DNA from 3 places in the Halomonas sp. ATBC28 genome. Region 3 is predicted to be linked to each of the others. Evidence: riboswitches for the same ligand, from Rfam matches in the RefSeq annotation. Region 3 holds a riboswitch; each other region holds the start of a gene.
What was found. A riboswitch is a leader RNA that binds a small molecule or an ion and turns the genes downstream of it on or off. The one in region 3 is predicted to bind thiamine pyrophosphate.
Positions count from the first base shown of each region.

Region 1: another riboswitch for thiamine pyrophosphate. It lies ahead of tenA (thiaminase II); the one in region 3 lies ahead of thiM (hydroxyethylthiazole kinase).
Region 2: another riboswitch for thiamine pyrophosphate. It lies ahead of E0L35_RS18715 (sodium:solute symporter); the one in region 3 lies ahead of thiM (hydroxyethylthiazole kinase).

Region 1 is NZ_VCQL01000005.1:69,612-74,072, forward strand. Features, by position in the region: gene thiC (phosphomethylpyrimidine synthase ThiC) at 386-2,290, opposite strand; gene tenA (thiaminase II) at 2,322-3,005, opposite strand; TPP riboswitch at 3,083-3,244, opposite strand; gene E0L35_RS06850 (sulfurtransferase) at 3,543-4,391, shown strand.
Region 2 is NZ_VCQL01000017.1:85,932-90,392, reverse strand. Features, by position in the region: gene corA (magnesium/cobalt transporter CorA) at 1-34, opposite strand, end outside; gene E0L35_RS18715 (sodium:solute symporter) at 6-1,418, opposite strand; TPP riboswitch at 1,408-1,513, opposite strand; gene E0L35_RS18710 (peroxidase-related enzyme) at 1,638-2,219, opposite strand; gene E0L35_RS18705 (hypothetical protein) at 2,398-3,090, shown strand; gene E0L35_RS18700 (CoA-acylating methylmalonate-semialdehyde dehydrogenase) at 3,184-4,461, opposite strand, start outside.
Region 3 is NZ_VCQL01000007.1:66,882-71,342, forward strand. Features, by position in the region: gene E0L35_RS09580 (LysR family transcriptional regulator) at 1-864, opposite strand, end outside; gene thiE (thiamine phosphate synthase) at 861-1,493, opposite strand; gene thiM (hydroxyethylthiazole kinase) at 1,483-2,292, opposite strand; TPP riboswitch at 2,316-2,414, opposite strand; gene E0L35_RS09595 (hypothetical protein) at 2,469-2,813, opposite strand; gene gloA (lactoylglutathione lyase) at 3,058-3,594, shown strand; gene E0L35_RS09605 (DUF6164 family protein) at 3,604-3,972, shown strand; gene E0L35_RS09610 (cupin domain-containing protein) at 3,969-4,461, opposite strand, start outside.

The DNA.
Region 1 (4,461 bases), on a different contig from region 3:
GATTGATGAGCAGCTCAGAGGATGGGCCAGGGCCAAAGGGCTTAAGCTCGTCGCTCTGTGCCAGCGGTGGCGCATCACAGAACGTAATAAACGGATTCTATTATCCTATTATTATTAATTGTGATTTTGATTTAGGTCAATTAAATACCGACTAGTCGGTATTTAATTGATAGTATTTGCTATGAGCTGGGTAGCTATACCAAGGTTTTTTTCGTCACTCTCAAATGTTAAATGAGCTACGTTGCGCAAAACTACTGTTAAGCCATACTTTTGGGGCAGCGCTAGAAAACAAAGGAGCACACAAGCGATGGGAGGTTGCGGCCATTTTTTAGCGCTCCCCAGGGAAAAGCCGCAGCAAGCAGTAAATTATCGTGCGTTGGTAGATTTAAACTTCCTGATACAGCTCACTCCCTTTGTTGCGGAACTTCTCCGCCTGCTCCTCCATGCCTTTCATCACCGCTTCCTGATCACCGTTCAGGCCGTGCTCATTGGCATAGTCACGCACTTCCTGGCTGATCTTCATGGAGCAGAACTTCGGCCCGCACATGGAGCAGAAGTGCGCCACCTTGGCGGAATCCTTCGGCAGGGTTTCATCGTGGTATTCACGGGCGGTATCCGGGTCTAGGCCCAGGTTGAACTGGTCCTCCCAACGGAATTCGAAGCGCGCCTTGGAAAGCGCGTTGTCGCGCCGCTGTGCCGCCGGATGGCCCTTGGCCAAGTCCGCTGCGTGGGCGGCAATCTTGTAGGTGATGATGCCGGTTTTGACATCGTCTTTATTGGGCAGGCCCAGATGTTCTTTCGGAGTGACGTAGCAGAGCATGGCGCAGCCAAACCAGCCGATCATCGCTGCCCCAATACCCGAGGTAATATGATCGTAGCCGGGAGCGATATCCGTCACCAGCGGGCCGAGGGTATAGAAGGGCGCTTCGTCGCAGTATTCCAGCTGCTTATCCATGTTCTCTTTCACCAAGTGCATGGGCACGTGGCCGGGACCTTCGATCATCACCTGCACATCGTGTTTCCAGGCGATATGGGTCAGCTCGCCAAGGGTCTTGAGCTCCGCCATTTGCGCTTCGTCGTTGGCATCCGCCACCGAGCCGGGGCGCAGACCATCGCCGAGGGAGAACGCCACATCGTACTGCTTGCAGATCTCGCAGATGTCCTCGAAGTGGGTGTACAGGAAGCTCTCCTGGTGATGGTACAGACACCACTTGGCCATGATCGACCCGCCGCGGCTAACAATGCCGGTGACTCGTTTGGCGGTGAGCGGCACATAGCGCAGCAGCACGCCCGCGTGAATGGTGAAGTAGTCCACCCCCTGTTCGGCCTGCTCGATCAGCGTATCTCGGAAGACTTCCCAGGTAAGGTCTTCGGCCACGCCTTTGACCTTTTCCAGTGCCTGATAGATAGGCACCGTGCCAATCGGTACCGGCGAGTTGCGCAGAATCCACTCGCGGGTTTCGTGGATGTTCTGCCCAGTGGAGAGATCCATGATGGTGTCCGCGCCCCAGCGGATACCCCAGGTCATCTTATCCACCTCTTCCTCGATGGAAGAAGTTACCGCCGAGTTACCCAGATTACCGTTAATCTTGACCAGGAAGTTACGGCCAATAATCATCGGCTCGCTTTCGGGGTGGTTGATGTTGTTAGGAATAATTGCCCGCCCTCGGGCGACTTCATCGCGCACAAACTCTGGCGTGATCTCCTCCGGCAAGCTGGCGCCAAAGCTCTGACCTTTGTGCTGGTGGCCCAGAATCCGCTCTACTTCAGCGGTACCTAACGTTTGGCGACGCTGGTTTTCCCGCAGGGCGATGAACTCCATTTCCGGCGTAATAATGCCCTGGCGGGCGTAGTGCAGCTGGGTCACGTTTCCAGGCCGCCCGTCTTTTGTAGAGAGGGCACGCCGCGGGGTGCGGGTTAAATCAAAGCGTAGCTGGGCAAGCGTCGGGTCGTTGGCGCGGCGGTTGCCGTAATCCGATGTTGGCCCCGCTAGAAATTCGGTGTCGTTGCGCTCTTCAATCCAGGCGCGGCGCAGGGCGGGCAGGCCCTGGCGTAGATCAACCTGTGCATTGGGGTCGGTATAGGGGCCGGAGGTATCGTACACCAGCAGCGGCGGGTTCTCTTCGTCAATGCTGCTGGTTTTGGTGGGCGACAGCGAAATTTCCCGAAACGGCACGCGGATATCCGGGCGCGAACCTTCGATATACACCTTACGTGAGCCGGGAAGCGGCGCAATGGCGGCGGCATCGACCTGTGCGGTTTCGGCTAAAAAATGGTTGGTTTTGCTCATTACGGTCTCCATAGTTTGTTGTTGTGCTGTATTAAGCTGTCAGGTCTTGGTCTATTAGCGCTAACCCCATCTGCCAGAAGTCGATTTCCAGGCGAGTGGCATCGCGGAAGATCTTGCTGAGTTCGGCAAAGCGGGCGGGGGTGACATCGGCTAAGCGGGTATTGAGCCATTCAAGCTCTGCCTGCATGGCGGCCTGAAACTCCTCGCCTTCGTACATGGCAATCCAGGCGTCAAAAGGGTTTTGGCTACCGCGTAGGGTAGAGGGCTGGGCGTTCAACCAGTTGGCGATTTCGCCATAGCCCACTAGGCAGGGGGCCAGCGCTACGTGCAGATCGAGCAGATCGCCGCGGTTGCCGGTATCCAATACATAGCGGGTGTAGGCCAGGGTGGCCCTGGCTTCGGGGAGCGCTTCCAGCTCCTGCTCGGAAATCCCCCACTCCTGACAAAAGCCCACGTGCAGGCCCAACTCCACATCCACAATGGCTTTTAAGCCTTCATGGGCCTGGCGAAGATCGGCAAGGGTGGGGCTTTTACAGGCAGCCAGCGCGTAGGCGCGAGCGAAGTGAATCAAAAACAGGTAGTCCTGCTTTAAATAGTGGCGAAACGACGCCTCAGGCAGCGTGGCAGTGCCCAATTGGCACACAAAATCGTGCTCAATATAGGCGCGCCAATCTTCATGAGAGGCGGTGGTGAGATCAGTAAAGCGGTAGCCCATGACTTCTCCGGTGGTAATGATCCGGAGGGGGGCGAAAAAGATCGAGGAAATGGCACTAAGGGAGGCGTGAAATGAAGCCGTGGCCATCGCTTGATCCCTACGCCGGTACCCGCGCTGCGACTTGTGTAAGTAGCAGTGCATTAGCCGGATCAGGTTCAGCGGGACCAGCACTTGGCAGCATTAATTGCTACGCCCTGCGCCATCTCAGCCGGATATCACCGGCACCCCGTCAAGCTGTTCGTGGGTGGAGTGTAGGAGGCGGGTGGGGGAGATGCAAGGGGGGGCTGCCGAATTAGGCTTTGCTTGGTTGTGAAAGAGTGGAGTAGAGTCAAGCTAGAGTTGATAGAACTTCAATGGAAGAGCCGCCATCACTGAAGAAAAAGGCGATATGAACACGGCTCCCGATCCGCTCGACACGCCCGGCGCTCTGCCGTTCGTCGATCAGCATGCTGTGGATTATGTGGGCAGCGTCAACTTGCTGGTGGCGCCCGTCCGCGATCGTGTACTGTTACCTATCGACCTAGACCGGAGAACGCCATGTCTTCCCCCCTTGTGACCACCGACTGGCTTCAGGACAATCTGGATAACGAACATTTGGTACTGATCGACGCTAGCATGGCCAATGTCGTTGGCAAGGAGCCGATTGTTTATGACCGTCCGATGCTGATCCCGGGAAGTTTCCGGATCGACCGGGAAGGAGCGCTTTGTGATACCGGAGCTTCCCAAGCTCACGCCTTCCCGACGGAAGAGCAGTTCACTGCGGAGGTTCGTAGATTGGGCATCGAGCCCGAGAGCCTGGTGGTGTTGTACGACGATCAGGGGATCTACTCGGCACCACGCGCCTGGTGGATTCTGCGGGCTATGGGCCTCAAACAGGTGTTTGTTCTGGATGGCGGCCTGCCGCTGTGGTTGGCCGAAGGGCGGGAGGTCGATTCTGCTTCGGTGGCAGATGCGGCCAAGCATGGCAGCGTGGTTGGCAAACTCGACCACACTCTGGTTCGAGATGCTGCTTATGTTTTCCAGCATCTGGAGGACGAGCGAGTAACTGTCATCGATGCGCGATCACAGGCACGTTTCCTGGCGCAAGCGCCAGAACCCAGACCTGGTGTGCGCGGTGGCCACATCCCCAACTCCCTCAACCTACCGTTTACAGAGGTGCTGGAGGGCTATCGGTTCAAGCCAGCCAGCCAACTGGCGTCAATGTTTGCCCACCTCGCTCCCTCCCTTCAGCCCAGCAACGGGCACCAACTGGTGTTGTCCTGTGGTTCTGGCATCACCGCCTGCATCATCCTACTGGCGGCCGAGCTGGCCGGGTATACTCAGCTGTCGCTGTACGATGGTTCTTGGGCCGAATGGGGCAGCAGTGAATCGTTGCCTGTGGCGTAGCGGACATCATCCCACTATGACAGGAATTGGCAGTTCCTAACAATCACAGGCACGGTACGTCTACTCCATA
Region 2 (4,461 bases), on a different contig from region 3:
CACCTTCAGGGGTAGTCAGAAGAGTTCGAATCATGGATGTCCTTGCGAATAGCTAGCGTTAAGTAGGCTAACAGCACACTCACCAGCGTTGAGGCGATTAACGCCCCGACGAATGGCCCCAAGGTAGGGACACTGCCCGGAAAACTGGCGGCCACCATCCCGGCGACCAAGCTTCCTTGGCTTAACCACCCTGGGAGAATGGCACCCAGCAGCCCCGCGATGCCACCTACAATGGCGGCCAGTGGCGTCATTCGTTGCCACAGGCCCAACAGCACAGGTACCACAATGGCAGCACACAGCAGGTCGGCAATCAAAAACAGACGCAGTACTGACAACCCCTGCAAGGCAATTAATACCACCGGTACCATTACTACCACTGTCACCCAGCGGGCAGCCACCAGTGATACGCCCTGCTGCTCGCTGCGCGCGACCACCAACGAGGCAATACCATTTTGCAGCGTATCAACGCTGGAGGCCACCAAGGTCACCGCTAATACCAAGGCGGGTAGCGTCAGCCAAACAGGAGCATCACTTAACAGGGCAAAAAATGGCATCGGCGGCTCGCCTAATGGCACACCACTCATCGCGGCCAATACACCCAGACCACCAATCACCATGACGACGACTACCGTCATTGCGCCACCTAACCATGCCCCGCGCCCCAGGCTTTGATCGTCTTGAGCGGCCCACACGCGCTGCCAATAGCCTTGATGGAAGAGATTGGCCGCGGTAACCGCGATCACTAGCGTTAACGCTACGCTGAGCGCACTGGTGATGGGAATGGCAGAAAGCGCAGCCTCGTTGGGAATAGTGGGAAGCCGCCATAGGGCCATGCCACCGACCACACACAGCAGTACCAGTAACAACCACGCCTGCCAACGGTCAGTGGCAAGGCTGGCCCGTAGACCACCTGCCGCAGTATAGATGAGCGTGGTAAGCGCCACGCCAATAATCACCAGTGCGGGGGGCACATCGGAAAGCAGCGCGGTAATGGCGCCAATAGCGGTTAGCTCGGCAGCTAAAAAACACGCCATATAGGCGATTGATACCAGCGTTACCCAGCGCCTTACACCAGGGCCATAGCACGCTTCGGCAAACTCGGCGATGCTGCGCCCCTCGGGCAGCGCCCGGCGAATCTTCGGCCCATACAGTCCTAAGACGATAAACGGCAGCGCAGAGCCTAATGCATAGCCTGCCAGGGCCATCGGGCCAACAAAGGCGCCGATTTCAGGAGGAGCAAAGAGAATCCATGCGCCCATGCCGGAGGCAAGGAAGGAGAGCCCCAGGGTAGATGCCGTTTGCGAGTTACGGGCGGTGACATAGTCATCAAGTGGGCCATTCACCCAGCGAGCCCGGAGGCCTAAGTAAGCAAAGCAGCACAGCGCCGCACCAAGCACGGCTAACGTTAGGTAAAGCATGTCGCACTTCCTCCGCCGGTACGAACCGGATCAGGTTCCAGGGTCTGCGTAGCCGCATCTCAGCCCTTTTATGCAGGGCTCCCCTGGCGACAGTGAATGTAGGTGTTTTGCTAAGCGCTTTTTCTAAGTACGTTTTTGGGTACTTTTCGAAGCGCTGTCTCAAGAACTATTCTCAATCAAAATCATAGCTTAGTAAAGTTAAGGGGCGCTGGTCGCCTCTTAGCGAGGCACTCGCCCCATCAGGTAGAACTCCTCATTGGGTGGCGTACCTGCCAGGGTAACCAACCGATTCGACAAGCCAAAAAACGCCGCGATCGCGCCTATATCCCAGCAATCCTCTTGGCTAAAGCCTACTTCCAGCAGGCGGGCAAGCCATTCATCGGTCATTTCACCCACATCGATGGCACAGTGCATGGCGAAATCGAGCATCACCCGGTGGCGCTCGCTAATCGGCGCCACCCGATGGTTGATCGCCACTTGGTCAGCGAGTAGCGGGTCTTTACTGTAAATGCGCACCAGTGCCCCGTGAGCAACCACACAATATAGGCAGCGATTACGCGCGCTGGTAGCCACTACAATCATCTCTTTTTCGGCTTTGGTGAGGGTATCTGATTCGCGCTCCATCAACGCATCGTGATAAGCAAAGAAAGCCCGAAACTCCGCAGGGCGATGGGCCAACATCAAAAAGACATTGGGCACAAAACCCGCTTTCTCCTGAACGGCCAAAATGGTACTGCGAATATCGTCAGGCAGGTCATCCAATGTTTCAGGTACGTTAAAACGACTTAATGATGAAGACATGCTCACCTCTTTATTGTTAAGTTTAGCCATCTCATAAAAACGGCTTAGCGGTTGCGTAACAAAAAGCTAAATTACGAGGCTTTTATTAAGCCGCCCTAATCGCCATACTGAAGATTCGTTCTGTGACAAAAAAACATGCGCTACTCTTAATAAACAGTTCGTTCAAAGGGACACTGTCATGAGCCATAACGAAGCCAAGGAACATACCCCCGGTCGTCTAAACGAGCTGTTTACTGACCCTTACCGAGCATTTGAAAATGATACCCATGAGCGTCAGCTGCACATTCGTATCATGCTGCATATGCTACTTGCCCGCCCAATGAAGCGTGATCAGATGACCCTTCGTGTTATCCATGGCTGGGAAAACGGCGGGTTTGAGCCCGAAGACCTACAGCATGTCGACTACCCCCTGGGTGGAGTACCTGATTTTAAGCGCGCGGTACAAGCTTTTGAACACGCCTCAAAGCACAACACGCCGCTACCTGCCGACAAAAGCGCCATTCTTGCTGCCCCACTCGCCAATGCAATTGCAGACGCCGAAGCCGAAGGGCAAAACCTTACCAACGATATTCGCGAGACCCCTGCGCGCTGGCCAGCCTTTGAGGGTGGTTTGGCACTATATACGCTGTTTAAAATGTACCATCGGCTGATTTATGGCGAAGATGACACCTACCGCTGCACGCAGTGTGTAACTCCGCTGGGAATGCGCGAAATACATGAGTTTCACCTTGAAGAGGGTGAGTTTGCTCTACTCGTCCCCCCCGCTGAACACTTCATGCAGGGAGAGTCGCTGCTTGTGCTGCATGAAAGCCAACTCGGCCCCATTGAGCAACTGCTTGAAGAGAGCCTCCCGCTGTTTGATAACTTTTAAGCTAGCCGCCTGGCTTGAAGTTTTGCCAGGCGGTTAACCGCCCCCTTTAGCAACTGGCCCCGCTCAAAGCGGAGCCAGTTAGCGCCATTTTGTTTAACCCAGCGAAATCGTGCTATTAATACCGCTGGAAACATTCTCGGGTTCAAACCAACGTGCCGTTACGGTTTTGGTTTGTGTCCAGAACGCGATCGCCTGCTTACCGTTAGGACCTAAATCACCTAGTTTCGAAGCCCGCGAGCCGGTGAAACTGAAATAGGCAACCGGTACCGGAATTGGCACGTTGATACCAATTTGGCCAACGTCTATATCGGTTTCAAACCGGCGCGCTACCCAACCCGAGTTCGTAAAGATAGAGGTACCGTTGCCGTTAGGGTTGGCATTGATAAAGGCAATCGCCTCATCCAGGGTTTCAACACTGACCACACACAGCACGGGGCCAAAAATCTCTTCGCGATAAATGCTCATATCGGCGGTTACATCGGCAAACAGGGTCGGCCCCACGAAGTTACCGTTGGGGTAACCCTCTACCTGAACCTTGCGACCATCAACCATCAGTTTGGCGCCCTCTTTCTCCCCTGCATCGATTAAACGTAGTACACGATCACGGGCAGCAGGTGACACCAGCGGGCCCAAGTCCGCATCGAGCTGGGTGCCCGGGCCGACTTTCATTTCACGCGCCGCATCAACGATATCGCTCAGCCACTCACGCGCCTCGCCCACCAGCACTACTACCGAGTTAGCCATGCAGCGTTGGCCCGCAGCGCCAAAAGCTGAGCCCAGCAGGTTGTTGATCGCTTGACTACGGTTAGCATCAGGCATAACCACACAGTGATTCTTGGCGCCCATCATCGCCTGCATGCGCTTGCCCGCTGCTGCTGCACGGTTATACAGCAGCGACCCCACATGGGTAGAGCCGATGAACGAGAGCGCTTTGATATCCTGATGATCGGCAATTTGATTGGCCACGTCCGGGCCACCGTGCACTACGTTGAGCACGCCCGCTGGGATACCCGCTTCATGGGCTAGCTCCACTAAGCGCATGGTGGAGCTGGGATCCTGTTCGGAGGGCTTAAGCACAAAGGTATTTCCGGTGGCAATCGCCAGCGGGAACATAAAACAGGGCAACATAATCGGGAAGTTAAAGGCGGTAATCCCAGCCCCCACCCCCAGCGGCTGGTGCATGGTGTAAACGTCTACCTCGTTGGCAGCGTTTTCGGCTAATTCACCCAACTGCAACGAAGTAATCGAACAAGCGTGCTCTACCACTTCCAGACCACGACCCACTTCGCCTTCCGCATCGGGCAGGGTTTTACCATGCTCTTCAGTAATCAGTGCCGCGAGTTCAGCGGTATTGTCGCGAATCAGCGCTTG
Region 3 (4,461 bases):
CCACGCCTCGGTGAGCAAGTCGATGAAGCGCTCCACCTTGGCGGGCAGGTAGCGCCGGGCGGGGTAGAGGGCATGAACATCGAGCCGTACCGCTGGCTCATTGGTCAAGATGGGCACTAAACGCCCGCTGGCGATACTCTCTGTGACCAGAAAGCTGGGCTGCTGAGCGATGCCCAGGCCAGCTTCCGCGGCGTGGGTGAGTACATCGCCGTTATTGCTTTCCAGTGGGCCATTGACCGTCAATGACTGCGTGGCAATCTTCCAGTCAGCGCTCTGTTGGCCGCTGCGGTAGCGTAGGCAGTGGTGCTTGGCAAGGGCTTGAATGCTGTCGGGTTCACCGTGGTTGGCAAGATATTCAGGCGAGGCGCAAAACAGTAGGCGGCACCGCGTCAGTCGGCGCGCCACCAGGCTGGAGTCAGGCAGGCTGCCGATACGGATCGCTACGTCGTAACCCTCTTCAAGCAGGTCGACACGGCGGTCGTTCAAATCCAGGCGCACTTCCAGCGCCGGGTGGGTATGCATAAACTGGGCGACGAGTGGCGCCAGGTAGCGGGTGCCAAAACTCATCGGCCCATTAACGCGCAGCCGCCCACGCACATCGCTGGTACCTTGGCCCACCTCGGCGGCGGCCTCATCGAGCGCTTGCAGTATCCCTTGGGCGCGGACTAGATAGCGTTCTCCGGCCTCAGTGAGATGTAGTCGTCGCGTGGTGCGTTGTATCAGTCGCGCGCCCAATGTCTCTTCCAGTGCCATGACCTGGCGGGATACGCGAGTGCGGGAAATATCCAGCGCTTCAGCAGCGCGGGTATAGCTACCCAACTCGGCTACCCGCACAAAAGCGACGATATGCTCTAACTGATTCATGACGCCGAATCGGCTTGGAAAATCTGAAAAGCGCGCGCTGCCTGGTAAGGGTCAGGCTGGCCACAAATGGCCGATATCACCGCTAAACCGTTCGCTCCCGCGCGCTGTACGCTAATCGCATGATCCGCTTTCAGCCCACCAATGGCCACGCTGGGCAGTGGGCACGCCTTGACCAGCGCCGCTAAACCGCCAAAGCCGATGGGCTGGGCGTGATCTTGTTTGCTCTCGGTGGCAAACACGGGGCCAATCCCGACATAATCGAGTAGCTCAAACGGAGAGACTTGCAGCTGGGCGATAGTATTGATCGACAGGCCAATAATCGCTTGCTCACCTAGCACCCGGCGCGCTTGCTGAACGGCTGCGTCGCTCTGACCGACATGCAGGCCATCTGCCTGGCTTTCTAGTGCCACCTGCAAACGGTCGTTAATGATCAGCGGGACATCGGTGCCCGCCAGAAGCGCTTTTAACCGTTTGGCTTGGGCAATCATCTGTTCGTCGCTGGCATGCTTGTCACGCAACTGCACGATGGTGACACCGCCTTTTACCGCTGCCTCAACCGTTTGTTCCAAACCATGCTCTCGGCAGAGCGTGGCATCGGTGACCAAGTAGAGCGATAGATCAAGCGGCATGGATTGCCTCCAGTTGGGCATAAGTAGTGAGGTCGTCAGGGGTGAGTTGATACAGCGCATCCAGTAGCGCCACTTGAAAACTACCAGGCCCGTTGGCGTGGCTGCCCGCACGCTCCCCTGTGACCGCAAAGCAGGCCAGTGCGGCTACCGTTGCACCCAGTGGGGCATCGCGGTTGGCAGCCACAAATCCCGCCACTAGCGCGCTCAGCCCACAGCCAAGCGTTGTTACGCGGGGCATCAAAGGATGGCCACCGTTAATGCGGTAGTGCTGTGTGCCGTCCGTCACCCAGTCGCTTTCACCGGTCATCGCGACAATACAGCCGTGTTTTTGCGCTAATGCTATTGCAGCGTCCACGGCTTGGTCGGTGGCGGCTGTGGCGTCCACGCCACGGCCTTGGCTAGCTAAACCGTTAAGGGCAAGAATTTCAGACGCATTGCCACGAATCACGCTGGGTTTAGCGGTCAGCAGCTTCGCGCACAGCGTTTGGCGATAGCGCGTGGCGCCAACGGCGACGGGATCTAATACCCAGGGAATGGCATGCTGATCGGCAGTCGCTGTGGCGGTGAGCATAGCGTCAGCCCAGTGGGCAGAGATCGTACCGATATTAATCGACAGCCCCGCGGAGATAGCCGTGAATTCAGCCACTTCTTCAGGCGCATGCAGCATGGCGGGCGACGCGCCGGTGGCTAACAGCAGGTTGGCAGTGCTGTTCATGGCCACATAGTTGGTCATACAGTGAACCAGCGGTGTCACTGAGCGTAGCGTCTCAAGGTAATCGCCAAGCGGGCGTAGGGTCATAGCATCCTCCCGGCAGGGAGGTGGTAAGCGTTACCACGACTCCCTACGCCGGTGTTATCCGGTTCAGGTTCAAAGGGTGCTTCTCAGCCCAACCGTAACGGAGGGCGCCCCTGTCGAGGGATTACTATCCTTGCCTGGAGTAGCCCTGTAAAGCCCCGGATGCGGACGATAGCAATCTAACGAAACGAAATACGCGTACCGTAGGTAAGCATTTCATCAGGTGTCATCGCTTTACCCTCGACCCCAATCATCTCGTCACCACACTGGTCGGCGAAGGTTAGCACGCCGTGGGTCAAGCCCAGTTGGCCCAGGGTATCGCGGATTTCGCCCGTGCCCAGAAAAGTACTGACGTGGCCCTTGTTATCGCTCAGCTCAGACACGCCGTTAGCATGGTGAAAACGCACTTTGTAGATTCCATCCATCGACTCGACTTCAACAATCGGCGAAAAACCGTTGTGAAGCGCATTGGAAAGCTGTTTTAGCGTCAGGTGGTCACCCAGCGTCATATCGATCGCACTCATGGAAAACTCCTGTAGACGCCTCAAAGGTGGGGCATCACTCATGTTGCGGGAACTGCTTTTTGTAAAGCTTATGAAGAATAAGTGTAGGGTTTTTGTTTAGTATTGCCAGTGCGCTTATCGGCACCTCGATACGACACTGCCTACGTGCTTGTAAGGGCTGTTATTATGGCCATAAAGCCCCCATGGTAAGCGGTACGTGAAGCTCAATGGATTCAATGATCAACATCAGCGATAGGAGAGCAAAATGAGTTTTCAAGGCGAGCAGCATCCCGGCGTCGTGGCTACGCCGCCCCAAACTCAAGGGTTTCGTTTAAACCACACCATGCTGCGGGTGAAAGACCCTGAGCAGGCATTGGCGTTCTACTCAAAAGTGTTTGGTATGCAGGTGATGCGGCGGCTGGATTTCGAAGAGATGCAGTTCTCGCTCTACTTCCTGGCCAACCTGGAACCCAGCGACAGCGTTCCGGACGATGCACAAGCGCGTACCGCCTGGACGTTTAGCCAGAAAGGGCTGCTGGAGCTGACCCACAACTGGGGGACTGAAGACCAGGAAGATTTCGCCTATCACGATGGCAATGCCGAACCCCAGGGCTTTGGGCATATCTGCTTCAACGTACCGGATTTGGCAGCGGCCCAGGCGTGGTTCGACGAGCATGACGTCACCTTCGTCAAACGCTCCGATCAGGGCAAGATGAAAGATGTTATCTTCGTTAAAGACCCGGACGGCTACTGGATCGAAGTGATTCAGGCAGACCTGATGGTGGGGAAGAGCGACTCTTGAGGCACGCCAATGGCTGAACTACTGTTCCGGCTGCGCCATGTGACCGACGAAGAGGCCATGGAGGTGCGTGACCTGCTCGCTGCCCATGGCTTTGATACCTATGAAACCCAGGCGGGCTTTTTCCGCCTGGGCGTTGACGCGATTTGGCTGCGCAATCCACATCAGCACGACGCTGCCATCGCGGCGTTAGAAGCCTACCAGGCGGAGCGCCTTGAGCGCGCCCAACGCGAGCACCAGGCGGCGGTTGAGCGGGGTGACGCGGAGACGCTGTGGCGTCGTTTGGCCGCTCACCCGGTGCAGGTCGTGTTAGTACTGCTAGCAGTGGGGCTTATTGCCGCCCTTACGCTGCTGCCGTTCCTGGGTATGTCGCGAAGCTAAGCGGCTGGCAGATGGCCGCGTTTGAGGTACATCATGACGCCATCATCACCGGCGGTAAGTGCCGGAGCAGAACCGCTGGGGTAGCGGCACCAGGTGCCTGCCGTGTAACTCTGTTCGCTATCGCTCAGTGTGCCTTCCAGAATCAAAAACTCCAGCCCGCCCAGCAGCGTGGGGTAGGTAATGGAGGTGCCCGCCGACCAGCGCTCTAGGCTGGTGCGCTCCTGCTTGTAGGTGTGCAGCATTTTATAGGCAATGCGCGGGCGTCGATCAGGCTGCCAGGGCAGCCGATGCGCTGGCACTGCCAACTGTAGCGTGTCGTTGGGGTCAAACTGGTGCAGTTTGACAAATATCAGCGCGCCTTCCTCGCCAATTTGCGGGGTATGGCCGGTGCCAATGGGGTTTCTTAAGTAGCTGCCCGCCGCGTAGCGCCCATGCTCATCGGCGAACACGCCTTCCAATACCAGAATCTCTTCGCCACCGCCGTGGGTA